DNA from 3 places in the Amycolatopsis sp. NPDC089917 genome. Region 3 is predicted to be linked to each of the others. Evidence: riboswitches for the same ligand, from Rfam matches in the RefSeq annotation. Region 3 holds a riboswitch; each other region holds the start of a gene.

Region 1 (7,380 bases), on a different contig from region 3:
CTTGCCTACCCTCAAGGTAGTGAAGGACTCCTTGAGGGACCTGGGTCCCTCAAGGAGTCCTTCATGGACCACCGAATCGCCTCAGGCACCTCAAGAAGCCCCAGTGACCTCATGCGTCACATCGGTCCGAGCCCCGGCGACGGCCCAAGCCCGCATTCAGAGGACGAAGGCGAGGAGGGCTAGTTCTCGTCCTGCAGGATCCGCAGCGCGTTGGCCAGGTCGTCCGGGTACTCCGACTCGAACTCGACCCAGCGCCCGTCGGACGGGTGCGCGAAGCCGAGCGTCTTCGCGTGCAGCCACTGCCGGGAAAGCCCCAGCTTGCGCGCGAGCACCGGGTCGGCGCCGTAGGTCAGGTCACCGACGCACGGGTGCTTGAGCGCCGAGAAGTGCACGCGGATCTGGTGCGTGCGCCCGGTCTCCAGCTTGATCTTGGCCAGCGACGCGGCACGGAAGGCCTCGACGACCTCGTAATGCGTCACGCTCGGCCGCCCACCCTGGACGACGGCGAACTTGTAATCGTGCCGAGGGTGCCGGTCGATCGGCGCGTCGATGGTGCCGCGCGTCGGGTCCGGATGGCCCTGGACGATGGCGTGGTAGCCCTTGTCGACGGTGCGTTCCTTGAACGCCCGCTTCAGCACGGTGTACGCGTGCTCGCTCTTCGCGACGACCATCACGCCGGTGGTGCCGGCGTCCAGCCGGTGCACGACGCCCTGGCGTTCGGCCGCGCCCGAGGTCGCGATCCGCAGTCCGGCGGCGGCGAGCCCGCCGACGACGGTCGGCCCGGTCCAGCCGGGACTCGGGTGCACGGCGACGCCGACCGGCTTCGAAATCACCACGATGTCGTCATCGTCGTGCAGGATCTTCATGCCTTCGACGGGTTCCGCCACGACCTCGACGGCCGAGGCGGGGTCCGGCAGCGTCACTTCGAGCAGGCCGCCGGCGGACAGCCGGTCCGACTTCCCGGCGGGCCTGCCGTCGAGGAAGATCTCGCCGGATTCGGCCAGCTCCGCCACGACAGTGCGGGAAAGTCCCAGCAGTTTCGCCAGCCCCGCGTCGACGCGCATGCCGTCGAGCCCGTCGGGGACGGGCAACATCCGCGCGCTCATTCGCTCGCCGCCTTCTTCTTGTCCTTTGTAGACGATCCGTCGTAGTCCTTGCCCAGCAGGGAAAGGATCACGATGAGCACACCGCCGACGCAGATCGCGGAGTCGGCGACGTTGAAGATCGCCCAGCCCTGCCCGTTCGGCGCGAACGCGGAGATCATGTCGACGACGTGTCCCTGCAGCGGCCCGGGGGCGCGGAAGATCCGGTCGGTCAGGTTGCCGAGCGCGCCCGCCAGCACCAGGCCGAGGCCGATCGCCCAGCCGACCGAGCGCAGCCGCCGGGACAGCCAGATGATGGCGACCACGACGGCGACGGCGACCAGCGCGAGCACCCAGGTCAGCCCGGTCGCCATCGAGAAGGCGGCGCCGGGGTTGCGCACCAGCTGGAAGTACACCAGCCCGCCGAGGAACTCGACCGGCTGCTTGCCCTCCAGCGTCGACACGGCGATCTGCTTGGTGAGGAGGTCGATCCCCCACAGCACCGCAGCGACGACGAACACGACGGCGACGCGCTTCTTGGGCAGCGGCGGCGCCGGTGGCGCGGTTTCGGGCTCTGTGCTCACTCCCCCATTGTCCACGGAGCGTGCTCAGGGCTCCCCGGCGGCCGCCTTCGGCCTGCTCAGGAGCGCCGCGAACGCCCCGGCGAGCGCGACCAGCGACGACAGCACCAGCGCGAGCGGTCCTTGCGCGAGCACGACGGCACAGAGCACGAACGCCGCGGCCACGACCAGCACGAGCACGCTCCGCTCCAGCCAGGCGAGCGCGACCAGGCCCAAGGTCAGCAGGATCGCGCTCCGCGCGTCGCCGTCGATCTCGAATTCCCAGAAACCGACCAGATCCGCCAGCAGGATCGCGACCAGGCCCCCGACCGCGATCGCGGCGACCTTCCACCATCGCACGGGCCGCGACCGACAAGCGTAGAAAAGCACCGTGCCGAGGTAGACCGCGAGGACGGCGAACAGCCAGTTGTCCATCCGGCTCATGCCGATGACCGAGACGGCACTCGCGGTCTCACGGCTCATCTCCAGGCCGTAGAGGCCTTGGTACACCCCCGGGCCCGGGTTGGGCGCGTAGGCGAACCATCCTCCGGATCGGCTCGAACCGACGGACAAGGCCACCACCACCAGCTGAGCGAATCCCAGCAACGCCAGCGGAAACCAGTAACGCGGTCGCTCGTTCCCCATGCGGGGTGAGGGTAGTGGGTCAGGCGCAGAACGGAGGAAGCTCCCGCGGATCGTTCTCCGGCACCCAGCGGCCCTCCGGCTTCTCGTACTGCCAGCGCGCGCCGCGGGCGACGATCTGGCGCAGCGCCAGAACGAGCCGGTCGACGTGTTCGGTGGTGCTGCCGAGGCCGAGGCTGACCCGGATGGCCTGCTGCCCCGTCGAACCGGCGGCGGAGATCAGCCGTTTGGTCGCCACGTGCGCGCAGAACGCGCCGTCCCGGACGCCGATGCCGTACTCCGCGGACAGGACCGCGGCGAGCCAGCCCGGTTCGAAGCCGTCGACGACGAAGCTGAGCGTGCCGACCCTGTCGACCGGCGCGTCGAACAGCCGCAGCTCGGCGAATCCGGGGATCCCGGCGAGACCGCGACGCAGCCGCGCCAGCAGTTCGTCCTCGTGGGCGACGATGGCGTCCCAGTTCTCGGACAGCGCCTCGCAGGCGACGCCGAGCGCGTAGACGCCGACGGTGTTGGGGGAACCTGCTTCGTGCCGCTCGGCGCCCGCGTTCCAGACCACGCCGAAGTCTTCGGCTTCGCGGGTGACGAGCTTCGTCGCACCGCCGCCGGCGAGGTACGGCTGGGCGGCGCGCAGCCAGTCGGCACGGCCGATCAGCGCACCGGCGCCGAAGGGCGCGTACAGCTTGTGGCCCGACAGCGCGATGTAGTCGACGTCCAGCTTGCGCACGGAGATCTTGCGGTGCGGCGCGAGCTGCGCCGCGTCCAGCGCGATCCGGGCGCCGTGCCGGCGCGCGACGGCCGCGATCTCCTTGACGGGCAACAGTTCCCCGGTCACGTTGGACGCGCCGGTGATGACGACCAGCCGCGGGCCCTGCGGGCAGTCCGCGAGCGCTTCGTCCACAGCGGACACCGCGGCGAGGCGGGTGCGCGGGGTCTCGATCCGGCGGACGTTCGGGCCCTTCCACGGCAGCAGCGCGGCGTGGTGGTCGGTGTCGAACACGACGACCGACGTGTGCTTCGGCAGGCTACGGGCGAGAAGGTTGAAGGAATCGGTGGTGTTGCGGGTGAAAACGACGGTATCGGTCGACCGCGCGTCGACGAAGTCGCGCAGGATCCCGCGCGTGCGCTCGTAAAGCCTGGTGGAGATCTGCGAGGCGAACCCGGCGCCGCGGTGGACGCTGGCGTACCAGGGAAGGAACTCGTCGACCGCGTCGCGCACCTTGTCCAGACACGGGGCGCTCGCCGCGTGATCGAGGTTGGCGTAGCCGATTTCGCCGCCGGTGACCAGCGGAACCCGCAGACCGGCACACGCCACCGTCGGAATTTCGTGCGAGACAACGGTTTCCGCGACGGCGGCGGGGGCGTTCGTGCGTTCGAGAGCGAGAGTCATGGTCATCCTCCGGGCCAGGGGACCCGACGAGGATCCCGCGCTTGCCCGTCGCACCACGCGACGAGCCAGGTCCTCACCCGGGGCACCCCACCGCGGAAGGAGGGTTGCCGGCCAGCTAGCCGGGGCTTGACGCTGACACTCGTGACCTACGAACGAAGTTAGCGGATCAGCGGGCGATCAAGCCACCCCTTGTCCGCATCTTGAGACGCCGCTCACGTACTCCGCAAGCGAAAAGAACCGTTGCCCGGCGCCGCGCCGCGCCGGGCAACGGGAGGTCAGACGCGGAATCGGCCCGGCAACGGGACGATCGAACGCGAAGAGACCTCGGTCGCGGTACCGGAGTACTGATCGGTGCCCGCGGTGAACTGCCAGCCGCCGAACGTCTTGCCGTCGACAGCCTCGCCGTAGGCCTCGGCGACCTTGGTCGAGACCTCGTCGTAGGACATGCCGTTCCAGTTGCCCGCGCCGACGCCGAAGTCGCGCGAGTCGCCGCCCTGGGCCGCGGCCGCGGGCAGGGTCCACAGGGTGAAGTGCACGTGGGCGCCGGTGCTGCTGCCACCGCAGGGCAGCGCGTTGCCGGTCCGGCCGAGGGCGTCGCCAGGAGCGACCTTCTGGCCGTCGGTGACCGAAATGCGCTCCATGTGGTAGTACCCGGTCCGCCAGCCGCCGTCGTGATCGACGGTCACCCAGTCACCGCCCGAGCAGTGCTGGATCCGGACCGTGCCGGCCAGCGGGGCGCGGACGGTCTTGTCACCGGGACTGAAGTCGATGGCGTTCTTCACGCCGGAGTTCCCGTCGTCCGAGTGGATCCCCGCCGAGTAGACCGACTGGCCCGTGTCGAAGGGCAAGCCGAACGCCGGGAAGGCGCCGGCCGCGGAAGCCGCCGGCGCGGCGAGAACCACTCCGACGAGTGTGGCCGCGGCCCCCAGACCGGCGAACCGTGCAGGAAGTTTCGTCACCTTGCGTACTCCTTACCCCGTGACACTCACCCATTCGATGGAGTCGATTGCCGGGAAAGTAATCCAAAAGGAGTACAAAGGGAAGAATTTTCTGAGATCAACCGACGAACAGCTGGTGCCGGTTCGTGACCTACTGGCCGGATTCGCCCTTCCACCTGGCGAGGCGTCCGGCGCGGTCGACGGCGCGGAGCCGTCGTTCGGCCGCGTCACGGGCGTCGGAGGTGGTCACGACGAGTAACTGGTCGCGTTCCTGGAGGCGGGTGTTCTTGTTGGGCGTGAAGCCGGCGCCGCCGCGGACGAGGAGGCTGATCGTCGCCCCCACCGGCAGCCGCAGTTCGGCCAGGTAGACGCCGTGCATCTTGGATCCTGCGTTGATCCGGACCTGCAGGAGTTCCGCGCCCATCTCGTCGAGCGGCGCGGAGTCGACGTCGATCTCGTGCGCTTCGGCGTGCTGGGCCAGCCCGAGCGCTCTCGCGAGCGGGGTCAGCGTCGCGCCCTGGAGCAGCGTCAGCACGATGACCAGCACGAACACCGCGTCGACCAGCTCCTGCGCGCCGGGCACGCCGGACGACAGCGGGATCAGCGCGAGCACGATCGGCACCGCCCCGCGCAACCCGGCCCAGGACAGGAACACCTGTTCTCGCCAGGGGACCTTGAACGGCAGCGCCGACAGCAGCACCGACAGCGGCCGGGCCAGCAGCAGCACGACCGCGCCCGCGACCAGGCCCTGGACCAGGCTTTCGAAGATCCGGCCCGGTGAGGCGAACAGGCCCAGCAGCACGAACAGCCCGATCTGGGCGAGCCAGCCGAGCCCCTCGGCGAAGGACAGCGTGTCCGACCGGTGCGGCAGCTTCGAGTTCCCCAGCACCAGGGCCGCGACGTAGGTGGCGAGCAGGCCCGAAGCGTGCGCGAGCTGCCCGCTCGAATACGCCACGACACAGACGGCCATCGTGGCCAGCGGATACAGGCCGGTCGCCGGGAGCGCGGCCCGTCTCAGCGCCTGCGCGCCGATCCAGCCGAAGGCCAGGCCGATCACCAGGCCGGCCGCGAGTTCGTAGACGACCAGCAGGGGCAGCGACCAGTCCACGGTCGTGCCCTCGGCGAGGACGACGACGGCGATGTAGGCCGGGGCGTCGTTGATCCCCGACTCGATCTCCAGCGCGCCGACGAGCCGCTTCCCGATACCCGCCGATCTCAGCACGGAGAAGACCGCGGCGGCGTCGGTCGAGGCCAGCACCGCGCCCCACAGCAGGGCCATCCGCCAGTCCAGGCCCAGCAGCCAGTGCAGGGCCGCGCCGGTGACCGCGATGCTCACCGCCACGGCCACTGTGGACAGTGCGATCCCGATGCCCAGCGAGGGTTTCACGGCCGTCCACCGGGTGGTGAGGCCACCTTCGGACAGGATCATCACCAGCGCGGCGAGGCCGAGGGACTGGGTGAGCTCGGGGTTGTCGTAATGGATGCCGAACCCGGCTTCGCCGAGCAGGACGCCCATCCCCAAGTACAGCAGCAGCGAGGGAAGGCCGACCCGGATCGACACCCGGACGGCGATCACGGCGACGAGAAGCACGGCGCCACCGGTGCCGAGGACGAGCGGGAGCTGCTCCATGTCGCCTCCCGTCCGGTCGCCGTGAGGGCTACAGAATAGTGAGGCAGTGGTCGTCACTCGATCGTGTACCGGTCGAAAACCGTCCGGTTGGCCTGTGTTACAGACTGTCCTTTACGGACGGCGCAGGGCGGCCAGGTCGACACCGAGGTCCGCGAACGGTTTTTCCGCCGCGGGCAGGACTTTCACCGCGCGATTGCCCTCACGGGACAACCAGCCGGCACTCACTCCGTGAGACAGTAACGCCGCGGGGACCCGTCCTGCCAAATGATCACGGCGCACTGTCCAATCGAGACAGTCACGCAACATCGCGCGGCGGCCGTCGGCGATCTCCACCCCGAGCGCGCCGAGCACCTCACGGCCGCGGCCGGTCAGCGTCAGGCCGTCGGCCTCGTCGATCAGCCCGGCGGCGAGCATCCCGTCCCGCAGCGCGACGCCGACCGTGCCCGCGAGGTGGTCGTAGCAGGTCCGGGCGAATTCGAGCCGCTTCACCCGGACCGACGAGCGCAATCCCTTCACCGGACGGTGTGCGGCGTGCTGCGCCAGATGCTCGATCAGCTCCGCCACCCGGGGGTCGGCGATCCGGACGTAGCTGTGCCGCCCCTGCTTGACCCGGACCACGAACCCGGCCTCGGTCAGCTTCGTCACGTGCTCACTCGCCGTCGACGCGGCGACCTCGGCCGCCCCGGCCAGTTCGGTCACCGTCCAGGCACGTCCGTCGAGCAGCGCGAGGCACATGGACGCACGGCTCGGGTCGGCGAGCACGGCCGCGACCTCGGCCAAGGCGATCGTTTCCATGCGTTCACCGTAGAAGACCCACGGTTCGGCGAGCGCCGAACCGTCAGCCCGCCAGGAACTTCGCCGCCAGCTGGACCGCGGGTTTCGAGTCGTTGGAACCCTCGAGCATGACCGCGAAAGCGACGTCCCCGCGATAGCCGACGAACCACCCGTTGGCGTCGGCGCCCGAACCGAACTGCGCCGTCCCCGTCTTGCCGAAGACGGTGCCGCTGCCCTTCAACGCCTTCGCCGTTCCCGTCGTGCAGACCTCGCGCATCATCGCCCGGACCTGGTTCAGCACCCCGGCGGTCGGGGCCTGGTAGCCGGTGTTGACCTTGGTCTCCAGCCCCTGCCACAGCTTCGGCAC
Region 2 (7,380 bases), on a different contig from region 3:
AGCGACGCGAGTCCTACCAGCGTCGCGGCCGCGTCCGCACTGCCACCGGCCATCCCGCCCGCTACCGGGATGCCCTTGCGAAGCACCACCCGGACCTTGGACTCACCGTCCGCCTTGCCGACGTGGGCCGCCAGGGCCTGTGCCGCCCTCCAGGCGAGATTGTTGGCCCCTGTCGGCACGGAGCCTTCGCCCTCGCCATAGACCTCGACACCGGGGTCTTCGGTGGCCGCGACGGTCACCTCATCGGTCAGGGAAAGCGCCTGGAACACGGTCACCAGCTCGTGGTAGCCGTCCGGGCGTACGTCACCGACCGCCAAGTGCAAGTTGACCTTGGCGGGAACCCGGACGGTTACTGGGGGCGGTACGACGGCGAGCACGACTCAAGCCTACGTGGCCGCTCCACTTACGCTGTCACCAGGAGAAAAGAGAACAGGTCGAGTCAGACACGAACGGGCCGCCCCGGACGGATTTCGTCCTGAGCGGCCCATTCTCGGAGAAATCAGGCTGCGACGCCCTGCGGTCCGCGGACCGGGTGGGTCACGTGGCCGCCGCGTTCGGCGATCCAGGCGAGGGCGGCGTCCGCGCGCTCACCACGCACACCGAGGCGGAACCGGCCGACCGGCGTGTCGCCGATCCGGGTCAGGCCGCCCCCGATGGTGGCGAGTTCGACGTCGAAGCGACCGGCTGCCTCGGGCAGCAGCGCGCCGACCGAAGCGAAACCGACGAGCACGACGTCCACCGCGCGGTCGTACTTCGAGGCCTGCGCCCGGCCGGTCTCGATCGTGGGCAGCAGCGCCTGCGCGGTCCGGCTGTTCGGGTCGGAGATCAGGTCGAGCACCGATCCGCGTTCGATGACCGCCCCGGCCTCGAGGACCGCGACGTCGTCGCACACACGACGGACGACGCCGGCGTCGGGAGTGGTGAGCAGCACGGTGACCCCGAGCTCGGCACGCGCCCGGTCGAGCACGGTCAGGACCGCGCCGGACTCTTCGGGCTGCACACCCGAGGTCGGGTCGTCGGCCAAAAGCACGGACGGCCCGGCGGCCAAGGCCTTGGCGATGGCCACTCGGCGCAGCTGCCCCTCGGACAGTTCGCCCGGTCGCTGCCCGGCTCGTGGGGTGAGCCCGACCAGGTCGAGCAGGTTGCCGACCCGGTTGCGGCGCTGCGGTCCGTCGAGGCCGAGCTGCTCGAGCGGCGACGCGATGTTGCCGGCGATGGTGCGCTCGGCGAGCAGCTCCGGCTTGGTGCTCACGACACCGACCTGGCGGCGGATCTCGCGCAGACGGCGACCGTCGAGGGTTCCGGTGTTGAGGCCGTCGAGGCGGACGACACCCCGGTCGGGGCGCTCCTGGAGCCCGATGCAACGAGCGAGGGTCGACTTGCCCGAGCCGGCCGGACCGACGACTCCGAACAGCGAGCCCGCCTGGATGTCCACGCTCACGTCGCGCAGGGCGACGACGGGATTTCCGTTGAGGGGAAAGGACTTGGACAGGTTTTCGACAGTGATCACGAAAGGCTCCATGCAAATGGGGCGCTGCTTCTTTCGAGCGCGCCAACCGTCACCGAGTGACCGTCCTGAGCGGACGGGTTTCAGAGGTAAGGGAAAAGAGACTCAGGCAGTAACGGTGGAGCGTCGACACGCACTTACCGTGCGGCGACCTTCATCGACGACACGTCGCCTGGTCAGCAGGAGCGGGTGGGTGACCCTGTTCATTAGGCACAGCCTCCATCGGTCCTGGCTGTAGCACCTGCCCTGTGGAGGGTGGTTGCTGCGACTTCGGCGAGCCAGGTCTCTCAGTCGCTCGGGATGGCTCACTGAGTAAAACCGATCCCACTGGATGAAAGCAAGCGCGTAGGCGCAGATCACACGTCTGGTCGCGTCCATCATACAGGATGAGCTGTCCATATTTTGAGACAAAGGCGGACGCATTCGTGCTACGGCGAGGCCGCTGCCTGCGAAGACAGATGTGGATCATGCAGATCCAGGAGAGGGTTACGCAGTCGTGCTGACATCCACCGGCACCGCGCTCACGCGGCGCCGGTCACACCTGCGACAGATGGTCAGCCTGCCGCGGCGGCGATCCGGGCGAACTGATGGACATCCAACTGCTCTCCACGGGTTTTGGGGTCGATACCCGCCTTTTCGAGCAACTCCCCCGCCCGTTCGGCGGAACCCGCCCATGACGCCAACGCCGCACGCAGAGTCTTCCGACGCTGCGAGAAGGCGGCATCGACCACCGCGAACAACCGCTCGCGCTCCACGGACGACACCACGTCGCCACGCTCGAAAGCGACCAGCGCGGAATCCACGTTCGGAACAGGCCAGAAGACCGCACGGGGCACCGCGGCGACCTTGCGCGCCTTGCCGTACCACGCCAGCTTGACGCTGGGCACGCCATAAGTCCGGCTTCCCGGGCCGGCCGCCATACGGTCCGCGACCTCGGTCTGGACCATTACGAGACCGCTGGTCAGCGACGGCAACTCGGCCAGCAGGTGAAGCACGACGGGCACGGCGACGTTGTACGGCAGGTTCGCGACGAGCGCGGTCGGCTGCGAGGGCAAGTCGTCCGCCGTGATCCGCAGAGCGTCCGCCCCGACGACCGTGAGCCTTTCGGCCCCGCCTCGTTCGGCCGCGGTGTTCGGCAGCCGTCCGGCCAGCACGAGATCGATTTCGACCGCGACGACCTCGGCTCCGGTCGCGAGCATCCCGAGGGTCAGCGAGCCGAGACCCGGCCCGACTTCCAGCACGACGTCACCTTCACCGATCCCCGAAAGGTCGACGATGCGGCGCACCGTATTGGGGTCGTGCACGAAATTCTGGCCGAGCTTCTTGGTCGGACGCACGTCCAGCTCGGCCGCCAGCGCCCTGATCTCCGCAGGCCCGAGCAGTTCAGTCACCCGACGATCGTAGCCAGGCCCCTCGGGCCTCGGCTGGCGGCCGCGATTCGCCCCCGTCATCCTTCCGGCGAACCCGATCCGCATCCGTTCCACTCACGGGTGATGGGCGCGGATTCGAGCCGCCGGAGCGTAATGATCATTCACCTGATCGATACCGTGCACTAGTTCGAATCTGGCCCGACAATCGAGGGATGACCAGCACAAACACCCCCAAGACCTTCCCGCTCAATCTGCCGGAAGGTGACGCCGATCTGCTTCTCGACGAATTGCAGACCCGGCTACGCGAAGGGCGGCGTCTCGCCGCCGAAGTCGGCCAGATCCTGGCCGAGATCGAGTCACGTGGTGTCCGGGAGCTCTACGGATACAACTCGACCGCCGTCTTCTACGAGCATGTGGCTCGAGTTCCCAGAGCGGAGGCGCAGAAGGTGACCAGCCGGGCGCTGGCGCTCAACTCGAGACGTGCGCGCGACGGAACATCGACTCAACCCGTCGCGCCTTTGACCGGAGTCACAGCCGCCACCGGCGTGCTGGCCGAAGCCGGCATCGACCGGATCGTCACCGTCATGAGGAGGCTGCCCGATCACGTCGCCGTGGAAGCACGGCTCGAGGCCGAGAAGGACCTCGTCGATCTCGCCAGCGTCGCGAGACCGCGCGACATCACCGTGGCCGGAACAGACCTGCTCGCACAGCACGACCCGGATGGCAGCGCCGGCGAGGACCCCGCTCCGAAACGCGAGCGAAGCGAATTCTGGTTGCGCCAGAAACGAACCGGCCGTTGGGATATGCGCGGCAACCTCGATCCGGAGACAGGCGCCCGCCTGAACGCGCTTCTGGTGCCACGGGCCTACCCATCCCTGAACGGGGAAGCCGACGTGCGCACACCGGCGGAGAGACGCGGTGACGCCTTCACCGAGATCGTCGATCTCGCGGAGAGCGGACCGGACGTCCCCTTGCCCCGCCAGGCCCCGGAACAGGGCTCGGAGCGGCCTCAGTCCACACAGCCGGTCAAGAAACCCGAAGGCGGCCCCAAGACCACCCCAGTGCGGCCGAAGAGCCACCCACGCCCGCGCAGCGGCGATGACGGCGTTCGAGAGACCGCCGTGGCCGGGCAATCCCAGAACGTGGCCCGCAGGCGGCCCACACGCTGGTGGGCGCGGCTGTCCAAACCGAGAGCCGAGACCCACGCCCAACGACCTCAGAAGCCCTTAACGGCCTGAAGGCCACCATGCGGGCGGAACCCACACGATGACCTTCAGGAAAGGAGGACTTAGCCGACGTCAGGCCTTCTTGCCGCAGTGCGGCCAAGCGCCGTAGCCACCACGGGAGTCGCGGACCTTCTCGGCGACGGCGATCTGCTGGGCCTTGCTGGCCTGGTGCGGGTACGCGGCGTACTGGTCGCCGCCGTAGGCGTCCCAGGTGCTCTTGTTGAACTGCAGGCCACCGTAGTAGCCGTTGCCGGTGTTGGCGGCCCAGTTGCCGGTCGACTCGCACTGCGCGATCCGGTCCCAGGCGCCGGCGTCACCGATGACCGGGTCGGCGGGCTTCTTCGTGCCGACCTTGGTGATCTTGGGCTTGGCCTCGGTGATGACCTCTTCCGAGACCTTCTCGCGGCCGACCTCTTTGCCGTTGCGCTTGGTGACCTTGTAGGTCACGGTCTTCTGGCCCGGGGTGCCCGGGTCCTCGACCTTGGTCTTGCCCTTTTCGAGGTCCGGGTCGTCGACCTTCTGCTCAGGCGGAGCGATTTCCTCGTTCTGCTTGACCATGGTGACGCCGGTCCGGCTGATGTGGACCTCGGCGCCGTCGACCAGCTTGACGTCGAGGCCACCGACGGCCTCGTCGTCCGGGCCGAGGGTCATCCGGAGCTCACCGAGGAATTCCTTGGTGGTGACCGAGTTGGTCTGAACCTTGTGCGGTTCGTTCGCGCCGTCGAAGACGGTGACGTTCTTGAGGGTCTTGACCTCGACGGTGGTGCCGTCGAGCGGGAGCTCGCCGTTCTGCGGCATCGAGGTCCAGGTGCCGGACTTCGCGAGATCGGAACGGCCGAGCTGGTTCAGGGCCTCGCCGAGGTTGGTGGCGCGGACCCAGGACTCCTGCTGCGGCGCGCCGTCGACGATCAGGTTCAGCTTGCGACCGCGCTCCAGCTTGATGACGCCGCCGTCGCCGACCTCGGCCTGCGGCGAGGGCGAGAGCGAGTCGTGCGCGCCGACCGAGAGGCCGGCGTCCTCGAGGACCTCGCCGACCGTGTCGCCGAAGCTGTGGACGGTCTGCTGCTTGCCGTCGATGTCGAGCGTGACGCTCTTGTTCATCGCCATCGCGGCCGCGCCGCCGCCACCGAGGGTGAGCAGCACCGCCATGACGGTTCCCTTGAGGAACCGCTTCTTCCAGACGCGGGTCGCGCTGGAGATGACCTCGTCCTTGGTCGCGGCCTTCATCGGCGCGCCCGCGGTGCGGTCCTCGGCCATCTCGTCCGGAATGACGATCGGCGGGAGCATGGTGGTCTCGGCGCTGATGAGGCGGATCAGCTCGTCGACGTCGACGTCGATCTCGGCCATCAGGGTGTCGGCGTCGGGGCCGAGCGCGGCGAGGACGTCCTGCTGCGTGATGCGCGGGTCGTCGGAGTAGTCCAGCTCGCCGTACTGAGTGTCGCGGTCGAGCACGGCAACCGAACCGGCGGAAGCGAAGGTGTTCGTCTCTGCGCCGAGGCGCGAGCCATCCTGCCTACTGCTACCAGTCACTGGGTCGTTCCCTTTCCCAAGACGTCGAAGAGCTCGACTACCGCTCCACTACGTCCTTCGTCTCGATGCGCACTTCGGCACACCTCTAGAAGTCCGACACCCGCAGCCAGCGCCATCGTCACGGTTCCAGGCCGTACCGCTCCCGGTTCCGCTTCCCCGACGTGCACTGACGTGACTGTGGGCGTAACAGCCGGAGACCGTATGAACGGGCACCGACCGGCACGATCACGGGACAGTAACGAACCTCGCCGGGTTGCGCAAACACCCCCCGGAGTGTCGTGACGTTGGTCACTCATCAGAGTGGACCATTGATGATCACTAATGTCGCAGTCCGTTCAACCGGCGGTGACTGTCGGCAAACGGAAGACCCGCTCAGCGGTCACTCGCACCGCTTCCGCCACCTCGTGGACCGCCTCGCCTCTGAGCGAGGCGATGTGACGAACGGTGTAGGCGGCGCAGTAGGGCTCGTTGGGGCGCCCACGGAACGGGTGCGGAGTCAGGAAGGGCGCGTCCGTTTCGACGAGGTATTGGTCCGCCGGAACGAGCCTGGCCGCTTCGTGGAGACCGCGGGCGTTGCGGAAACTGACCGTCCCGGCGAACGAAAGCACGTATCCCGCGTCGATGCAGCGACGGGCGACGAGTTCGTCCCCCGAGAAACAGTGGAAGACGACCTGTTCGGGCGCGCCTTCTTCTTCGAGGATCCGGAGAACGTCATCGTGGGCGTCTCGATCGTGGATCATCAATGGCTTCCCGATCCGCTTGGCGAGATCGATGTGCCACCGGAAGGCGTCCTGCTGGGCGTCGTGGGGCGAGTAGTCCCAGTAGTAGTCGAGACCGGTCTCGCCGACAGCGACCACTCTGGACTCCTTCGCGAGACTCTCCACTTCGGATTTCTCGTCCTCGCCGAAATCCTTGGTGCGTGTGGGATGGATCGCGACGGCGGCCCAGACCCGCGGGTCCCAAGTGGACGCTTGCGCGGCCCAGCGGGCGGCCGTGAGATCGTCCGCGACGGTGATCACCCGGGAAACACCGGCGCGTTCGGCGCGATCGACCATGGCTGTCACATCAGCCGCGGTGACCGCGCCGCACGCGTCGAGGTGGGTGTGCGCGTCCACCACCGAAACCGGAAGCCTGTCCGGGATCGGCGGCGGTTCCTTCTTCTCCGCACCCATCAGCTGATCATTTCGAGATCGGCGCCCATTCGGGACCGGTCTCGCCGAGTTCCGGGTCCAGCTTGGCGAACAGCGGGGTCGGCTTCTCCAGCGGCTTGCCGACCTCGATCGGCACGGACTTCCAGCGCGCCTTCTCGGTCTCGTAGTCCCCGGTGATGATGGGGTTGATCCGGCCGGGGATGTCGAGGTCTTCGACTTCCTTCAGCTCGGGCTGGGCCGCCCAGACGCCGGTGCCGCCGAGCGCCTCGTGCACCTTCTGCGCCGAGTGGGGCAGGAAGGGGGTCAGCAGCGTGTTGGCGTCCGACACGACCTGGAGAGCGGTGTGCAGAACGCTGTCGCGGCGGGCGGGGTCGTCCTTGAGCTTCCAGGGCTCCTGATCCGAGAGATACCGGTTCGCGGCGGTGACGACGCGCATGGCCTCGCTCGCCGCCGCCTTGAACCGGGACCGCTGCAGGTGGGCGCCGGCGGTGTCGAACGCCTTGCGGGAAAGCTCCTTGAGCTCCTCGTCCGCGGCCATGGGGGCGTCGGGCCGCGGGATGGCGCCGACGTTCTTGTGGGCCATCGAGATGGACCGG
Region 3 (7,380 bases):
CACGGCGGGTTCACCACGGTCGAGCAACTCCGTGACGTAGAAGGGATCGGCGAATCCAAATTCAAGAAAGTCCGGGAGTTGGTGTCCGTCGGATGACCCCGTCCGCCGATCCGTCCGAAGTGGACACCACGTCGTGGCGAGGACAAGACCTGCGGCTGTTACCGGCCGCGGCGACGGCCTGGCTCGGCACTCTTTCCGGGCTGCTCGGCGGCTGGTGGATCACGATGCTCTGCGGTGCGGCCGCCGTGGTGCTCGCGATCATCGCCGGTGTCCGTGCCCGCCGGACGGCGTCCCGGTGGGTGGCGGGCCTGGGTGCGCTCGCGGTCCTCGGTGTGCTCACCGCCGGTCCGGTGGCGCTGCGGATCCGGGCCGCCGAGCACGACGACCTCCGTGCCGCCGCCGCACGGGGGAGCGACGCCACCGCGAGGGTGGTGCTCACCGAGCGGCCACGTCCGGTCCGCGGCGCCGGCTACGCCGATCGGCAGGCAGGCACCCGCCTGGTGGTCATCGCCGCGACGGTGGACACCGTGGTGACGGGTGAGCGGATGGTGGATTCGGCCGGCCGGATCCTTCTGCTCGCCCCCGCCGAAGGGTGGATCAACCTGCTGCCCGGGCAGCAGGTCACCGCCTCCGGGCGGCTCGCACCGGCGAAGGGGGCCGAACTGACGGTCGCGGTCCTCTCGGTGCGAGGCCCGCCGTCGGCTCTCGGATCGGCGCCCTGGTGGCAGCGAGCCGCGGAATCGCTGCGCACCGGGCTCCGGAGCCTGTGTTCCGTCCTCCCCGAGGAGCAGGCCGGTCTCGTGCCCGGGCTGGTCGTGGGAGACACGAGCACGCTGTCCCCGAGAGTCGAGCGCGAGTTCACCGACTCCGGCATGTCCCACCTGATGGCCGTGAGCGGTGGGAACGTGGCGATCGTCTGCGGCTCGATCCTTCTCCTGTTGAGGGTGCTCCGGGTCGGGCCGCGGACTTCCGCCGCCGCAGCCGCCGCGGGGCTCGCCGGGTTTGTGGTCCTCGCCGGACCCGCGCCCAGTGTGCTCCGTGCCGGAGTGATGGGAGCGGTCGGGTTGCTGGCGCTGGCCCTGGGACGCCGGGGTTCGGCGCTGCCCGCGCTGGCGTTCGCGGTGTCGGGGCTCGTCGTGGCCGATCCCGCGATGGCCGCCGACTTCGGGTTCGCCCTGTCGGTGCTGGCCACGGCCGGGCTCGTCCTGCTCGCGCCGAGGTGGGCCGAGTGGCTGGTCGGACGCGGTGTGCCGGCCGGCTACGCCGAGGGGCTGGCCATCCCGCTGGCCGCGTTCGTGATGACGGCGCCGATCATCGCGGGCATGGCGGGATCGGTCAGTCTCGTCTCGGTGGTGACCAACGTGCTCGCCGTGCCGGTGGTCGCCCCGGCCACGGTGTTCGGCGTGCTCGCCACCGTGGTCGGACCGTGGTGGCCGTCGGCGGGCAGGCTGCTGGTCCGGCTGACCGAACCCGAGGCGAGCTGGCTCATCACCGTGGCACGTCACGGCGCCCGCGCGCCGGGAGCGGTGGTGGACTGGCCGGATGGCTGGTGGGGCGGGCTTCTGGCGGCCGCACTGCTCGTCGTGCTGCTCGTCGCCATCCGGCTGCGTCACGCCAGGATCCTGCTGGCGGTCGCGTTGGCGGGCGGGCTCCTCGTCTTCGTACCGGTTCGCGTGCTGGCCCCGGCGTGGCCACCGGCGTCGTGGAGTGCCGTCGCCTGCGACGTCGGGCAGGGTGACGCTGTCGTTCTCGCCACGGGTGAGCCGGGGAGGGCGATCCTGGTCGACACCGGGCCGGAACCGGGACCGGTCGACGAATGCCTGAGCAGACTCGGGATCGACCGCGTTCCGCTGATCGTGCTGAGCCATCTGCACGCCGATCACATCGGCGGCCTCGAATCCGTCTTCGAGGGCCGGTCGGTCGGAGCTGTCGCCGTCGGTCCGGGCAGAGCGCCCGCCTGGGCGTGGCAGCAGGTCGCGGACGAGACAGCGCGCCGCGGGATTCCCTTGCTGGAACTGGGGATCGGACAACGGCTAGACTGGCCGGGTCTTTCACTGGACGTGCTGGGGCCGCGTTATGTCACCCGGCGGTCGGTTCGGGAACAGGACGGCACGGTGATCAACAACGGTTCCGTCGTCCTGCGTGCCGGGACCCCGGCGGGCCGGTTGCTGTTGACCGGCGACGTCGAACTGGCCGCGCAGGCCGACCTGATGGCGGAAGGCGCCGACCTGCGTGCCGAGATCTTGAAGGTCCCGCACCACGGAAGTCGCTACACGGCACCGGATTTCCTCAACGCCGTCGCACCACGTGTCGCGCTGGTGAGTGTCGGCGCCGGGAACACCTACGGCCATCCGAACAAGTCCACTTTGGACACTCTGGCGGCCGTTGGTGCTTCGGTGGCCAGGACGGACAAGGACGGCGACACGGCTGTCGTCACCGACGCGCGGGGCCTCGCCTTGGTGCGTCGGGGTGAGCCCCGCGGCCCGCCTCGTTCGTGAGGCGGGCCGGCGGGAACTCAGAGGCCGAGAGCCTCGCGGACCGCGTCGGCCGAGGCGCTGACAGTGGCCTTCGGGCCGATCTTGTCCTCGACGGCGTCGAGGGTCTTGAGGCCGTCGCCGGTGATCAGGAGAACGATCTCCTCGTCGGGGTTGAGCTTGCCGGTCTCGATGAGCTTCTTCGCCGTCGCGACGGTGACCCCGCCGGCGGTCTCGGTGAAGATGCCCTCGGTGCGGGCGAGCAGCCGGATGCCCTCGACGACCTCTTCGTCGGTGACGTCTTCGATCGCGCCGCCGGTGCGGTTGACCACGTCGAGGACGTAGGGGCCGTCGGCCGGGTTGCCGATCGCCAGCGACCGGGCGATGGTGTCCGGCTTGACCGGCTGGACGACGTCGTGACCCGCGCGGAAGGCCGCCGAGACGGGGGAACACCCGGTGGCCTGCGCGCCGAACACCTTGTACGGCGTTTCGTCGACGAGGCCGAGCTGCCCGAACTCGCGGAAACCCTTGTCCACCTTGGTGAGCTGCGAACCGGAGGCGATCGGCACCACGATCTGGGAGGGAAGCCGCCAGCCGAGCTGCTCGGCGACCTCGAAGGCCAGCGTCTTGGAGCCTTCGGAGTAGTACGGCCGGACGTTCACGTTGACGAACGCCCAGGTCTCCTGCTCGGCCGCGAGCTGGGTGGCGAGCCGGTTCACGTCGTCGTAGTTGCCGTCGACCGCGATCAGGTCGCCGTCGTACACGGCGGTGGTGAGGATCTTGGCGCGCTCAAGGGTCTTCGGGATCAGCACGACCGACCGCCAGCCCGCGCGGGCCGCGGCGGCGGCGACCGCGTTGGCCAGGTTGCCGGTCGACGGACAGGCGAGCACGTCGAACCCGAACTCGCGGGCGGCGGCCAGTGCGACGGCGACCACGCGGTCCTTGAACGAGTGAGTGGGATTGCCGGTGTCGTCCTTGACCCAGACCTTCTTGACGCCCAAGGCTTTCGCGAGCCTGTCGGCCTGGATCAGCCGGGTGGCGCCGGGTTCGGTGTTGGGGATCTCTTCGACGTTCGAGGGAACGGGAAGGAGCTTCTTGTAGCGCCAGATGTTCTTCGGCCCGGCTTCGATGTCCTCGCGGCGCACGCGGCCGAAGTCGTAGGCGACCTCGAGCGGCGAGAAGTCCTCGGCGGAAACGAATTCGGGAGCGAGCGGCTGCCGGTGGCCCTCTTCCTTCGACACCAGTTCGACGGCCGGTCCGAGATCCGGGGTCTTGGTGGTGGAAGTCGTGCCGAGGGTTGCGGTCATCGCGAGGTTCCTTTCCTCATCTGCCCCGCCGTGGCGGGCCGGAATTGGCACCGTGTTCGTCAGCTACCCCGCGATCGCGGGATGACAGGCTGACGCCGGTTGCCGGGGCTTCATCGGGCCGTTCCCTCTGCCCCTCTGGATGAGCGGTATTCGATTGTCGGCACGCGCGTGATCGCGTCGCCTCGCCAACACCGTACGACATGAGGCTCAGATGGGGCCACCGTGCCCGGAACACATCACCGGACAAAGCACACGAGAGGAGGAGTGGCAGGATCGTCACCGTGACGACGCAAGCTTCCGCCCCATCGCCGCTGGTCCTGGTTCTCGGTGAGGAAGAGCTGCTGATCGAACGCGCGGTCCGCAGCGCCTCGGACGCGGCCAAAGCGGCCGATCCGACGGCGGATCTGACCCGGATCCGGGTGTCGGACCTCACAGTCCCCGCCCTCGCGGAGATGGTCAGCCCCTCGCTGTTCGCCGAGGGCAGGGTGATCGTCCTCGAATCCGCGCACGACATCTCGCAGGAGCTCTCCGACGGGGTGATGGCCTACGTCAAGGCGCCCGCCGACGGCATCGTGCTCGTCGTCGTGCACAGCGGAGGCGGCCGGAGCAAGGCCGCGAAGGCGCTTCCGGCGGCCCTGAAAAAGGCCGGGGCGGAGATCGTCGAGTGCCCGAAGCTGACCAAGCCCGCCGAACGGGAATCCTTTGTCCGCAACGAGGTCCGCCGGGTAGGCGGGAAGATCGACGGTGCGGCCGTGCTCGCGCTGATCGACGCCGTCGGCTCGGATCTGCGCGAGCTGTCGTCGGCCGCGACCCAGCTCGTCGCGGACGCCGGTGGCACGGTCGACGAGCAGGCTGTCCGGCGCTATCACCGGGGGCGCGCGGACGTGAACGGGTTCGCCGTCGCCGAGAAGGCCGTCGCCGGCGACAAGACGGCGGCGCTGGAGTCGCTGCGCTGGGCGATGCAGCTGGGTGTTCCCCACGTGCTGGTCGCGGACGCCCTCGCCGACGCCGTCCGGACGATCGCGCGGGTGTCGGGCGCGGGCCGCGGGAACCCGAATCAGATGGCGGGCGAGCTGGGGATGCCGCCGTGGAAGGTCCGCAAGGCGCAGGGGCAGGCTCGTGGCTGGGGACAGGACGGCCTCGCCACCGCGATGCGGATCGTCGCCAGGCTCAATGCGGAGGTCAAGGGGGTCGCGGCCAACCCGGAGTACGCGCTCGAACGTGCCGTTCTGGAGGTCGTCGACGCTCACGGCAGCAGCCGCTGACACCTACTGGACCACGCCCACCGCTCACTGGGCCGAGCCCGACGATCAACGCGCCCATGAACCGGATCGGCGGACTTGTCTCGCCGGAAGCGCGCCCTCTTTCGGGCCGAAGGTCAACGTAAACGCGATGAAGGGGCGCCTCCCCGCCCCACGTGAGTGGGAAGCGGATCGACGCCCCTTCGGCGCGTTTACGTCAGTGCGCGATCAGAGAGTGTTCGCGCGCTTCGCGATCGCGGACTTCTTGTTGGCGGCCTGGTTGGCGTGCAGGACGCCCTTGGTCACGGCCTTGTCCAGCTTCTTGGCCGCGTCCTTCTGCAGTTCGAGGGCCTTGGCCTTGTCGCCGGCGTCGGCGGCCTCGCGGAACTTGCGGATCGCGGTCTTCACCGAGGACCGGATCGCCTGGTTACGCTGACGCGCCTTCTCGTTGGTGGTGATGCGCTTGATCTGCGACTTGATGTTGGCCACGGGGGCGCTCCTCTTGATCTCTCGGTGGTTTCATCGCCGCGTTGTGACCGGCCCTGCGCGCTCGTGAAAGCGACGCGGGTTTCCTCCATGACGGAATGCCACACGGCGGTGAAGAGCAAGCTTAACAGCCGTCCCGGGGCCGATCGCGGCCGCCTCCGGTGGGCGATTGAGGTACGGTGAAGATCGTAGTGCCTAGGGTTCCGCCGCCTGCCTGTTCCGCGAACCACACAATCAGGGCAGGTGGGACAGGTCCGAGCGGCACCATCGGCGGGGCCGGAAGCGTCGTCGTTCATCTGACGGGACAAAAGCCTGGAGGACCGGTGTTTTCCGCATGCGCGGAAACGTGAAAGGTCCGTTGTGAACGTCACCGCCTTGTCCTTCGTCATCATCGCCGCCGTCGTCCACGCCGGCTGGAATCTGGCCGCCAAGCGCATCCGCCGTGGCGGAGCTCGCTTCGTCTGGGCCTACTACAGCCTCTCCGCGATCCTGCTCATCCCCGTCATGGCGGTCTCGCTGGCGGTGGAGCCGCAACGTCCACAGTGGACCTGGCTGCTCGCCGCCGTCGTCACCGCGGTGTTCCACGTCACCTACGGGGTCGTTCTCCAGCGGGGGTACGCCGTCGGCGACCTGTCCATCGTGTATCCCGTCGCCCGCGGGACGGGGCCGCTGATCTCGGTGCTCGCGGCCGTCGTGCTGCTCGGCGAGCGGCCGGGGGTGCTCGGCCTGGTGGGCGCGTTCCTCGTGGTCGCCGGGGTGCTGGTCATCGGCACCGGGCGAGCACCGGCCCATGCCGACGCGGCCGATCGCGCCGCTCGCCGCAAAGGTGTCCTGTACGGGGTGCTGACCGGGCTCACGATCGCCGCCTACACCCTGTGGGACGCGCATTCGGTCACCGGTCTCGGTGTCCCGCCGATCGTCTACTTCGGAACGGGCGCGATCGTGCAGAGCCTGTTGATGGCGCCGTATGCGTTGAGGGACCGCGAAGAGGTTTCGTGGCTCTGGCGTGAGCACAAGCGCGAAATCCTCATCGTCGGCTTGTTCTCCCCGTTCGCCTACTTGCTGGTCCTCTACGCCCTCCGGATCGCCCCGGTGAGTCTCGTCGCACCCGCGCGGGAGCTGAGCATCGTCCTGGGCGGCCTGGCCGCCTGGCTGGTCCTGCGCGAAGCGAACGCCGCCCGACGGCTGGTCGGTTCGGCGGTCGTGCTGGCGGGCATCACCGCGATTGCGATGGCCTGAGCCCATCCGGTAGGGATGAGCCATGGACGTGCTGAGCAGCAGGGTGCTGATCCACCCGAAGGACCTCGACGTGTCGACGGCGTTCTATCGGGACACCCTGGGCCTCGCGATCGACAAGGAGTTCCCCGGCGGAACGGTGTTCTTCGCCGGGAACGGGTCGATCGAGATCGTCGGTACCGGGAAGACCGGCCCGACTCCCGACGTCGCCTTGTGGCTCCAGGTCCGGGACCTGCCCGCTGCGTTGGAGGAGCTCGCCGCGAAAGGCCTGGACCCGGTCCGCGGAGCGCGCCGTGAACCCTGGGGCCTGGACGAAGCTTGGATCGCCGATCCGGACGGCACCAGGATCGTGCTGGTCGAGGTGCCGCGTGAGCATCCGTTGCGCACCGATCCGCGCTAGGCCCGGGGTTTGATCGCGCGCAGCTGAGCGGCGAGGGAGGCGCCGAAGCCCGGCGGTTCCCAGGTCCAGGTCTGCAGGTCGGTGAAGCCGGCGGCCGCCGCTTCGTCGGCCAGCTCGTGCCGGGACACCGGCAGCCACTTCTCGTGCGACGACAGCAGCAGTCTCCCGCCGGGGCGCAGCACGCGGAGCAGCTCGGCGAACCCGGCGGCCCGGTCCTCCCACAGCTGCACGTTGTT

What was found. Region 3 has a riboswitch for S-adenosylmethionine ahead of thrC (threonine synthase). Riboswitches for the same ligand answer to the same signal wherever they lie in the genome.
Region 1: linked by a shared signal. The riboswitch ahead of AB0N89_RS04295 (aminotransferase class V-fold PLP-dependent enzyme) and the one ahead of thrC (threonine synthase) in region 3 are both predicted to bind S-adenosylmethionine.
Region 2: linked by a shared signal. The riboswitch ahead of AB0N89_RS17420 (ATP-binding cassette domain-containing protein) and the one ahead of thrC (threonine synthase) in region 3 are both predicted to bind S-adenosylmethionine.

Annotation. Positions count from the first base shown of each region.
Region 1 is NZ_JBFBGL010000003.1:193,140-200,519, forward strand. It holds gene AB0N89_RS04280 (RluA family pseudouridine synthase) at 180-1,106, opposite strand; gene lspA (signal peptidase II) at 1,103-1,666, opposite strand; gene AB0N89_RS04290 (hypothetical protein) at 1,691-2,287, opposite strand; gene AB0N89_RS04295 (aminotransferase class V-fold PLP-dependent enzyme) at 2,307-3,671, opposite strand; SAM riboswitch class IV at 3,704-3,818, opposite strand; gene AB0N89_RS04300 (M23 family metallopeptidase) at 3,947-4,630, opposite strand; gene AB0N89_RS04305 (potassium/proton antiporter) at 4,761-6,239, opposite strand; gene AB0N89_RS04310 (helix-turn-helix domain-containing protein) at 6,351-7,034, opposite strand; gene AB0N89_RS04315 (penicillin-binding transpeptidase domain-containing protein) at 7,078-7,380, opposite strand, start outside.
Region 2 is NZ_JBFBGL010000021.1:32,335-39,714, forward strand. It holds gene AB0N89_RS17415 (4-(cytidine 5'-diphospho)-2-C-methyl-D-erythritol kinase) at 1-377, opposite strand, end outside; gene AB0N89_RS17420 (ATP-binding cassette domain-containing protein) at 500-1,510, opposite strand; SAM riboswitch class I at 1,724-1,814, opposite strand; gene rsmA (16S rRNA (adenine(1518)-N(6)/adenine(1519)-N(6))-dimethyltransferase RsmA) at 2,062-2,898, opposite strand; gene AB0N89_RS17430 (DUF222 domain-containing protein) at 3,090-4,115, shown strand; gene AB0N89_RS17435 (transglycosylase family protein) at 4,176-5,555, opposite strand; gene AB0N89_RS17440 (TatD family hydrolase) at 5,969-6,805, opposite strand; gene metG (methionine--tRNA ligase) at 6,813-7,380, opposite strand, start outside.
Region 3 is NZ_JBFBGL010000024.1:54,304-61,683, forward strand. It holds gene AB0N89_RS19180 (ComEA family DNA-binding protein) at 1-96, shown strand, start outside; gene AB0N89_RS19185 (ComEC/Rec2 family competence protein) at 93-2,498, shown strand; gene thrC (threonine synthase) at 2,516-3,781, opposite strand; SAM riboswitch class I at 3,795-3,927, opposite strand; gene holA (DNA polymerase III subunit delta) at 4,063-5,046, shown strand; gene rpsT (30S ribosomal protein S20) at 5,251-5,511, opposite strand; gene AB0N89_RS19205 (EamA family transporter) at 5,869-6,747, shown strand; gene AB0N89_RS19210 (VOC family protein) at 6,770-7,144, shown strand; gene AB0N89_RS19215 (class I SAM-dependent methyltransferase) at 7,141-7,380, opposite strand, start outside.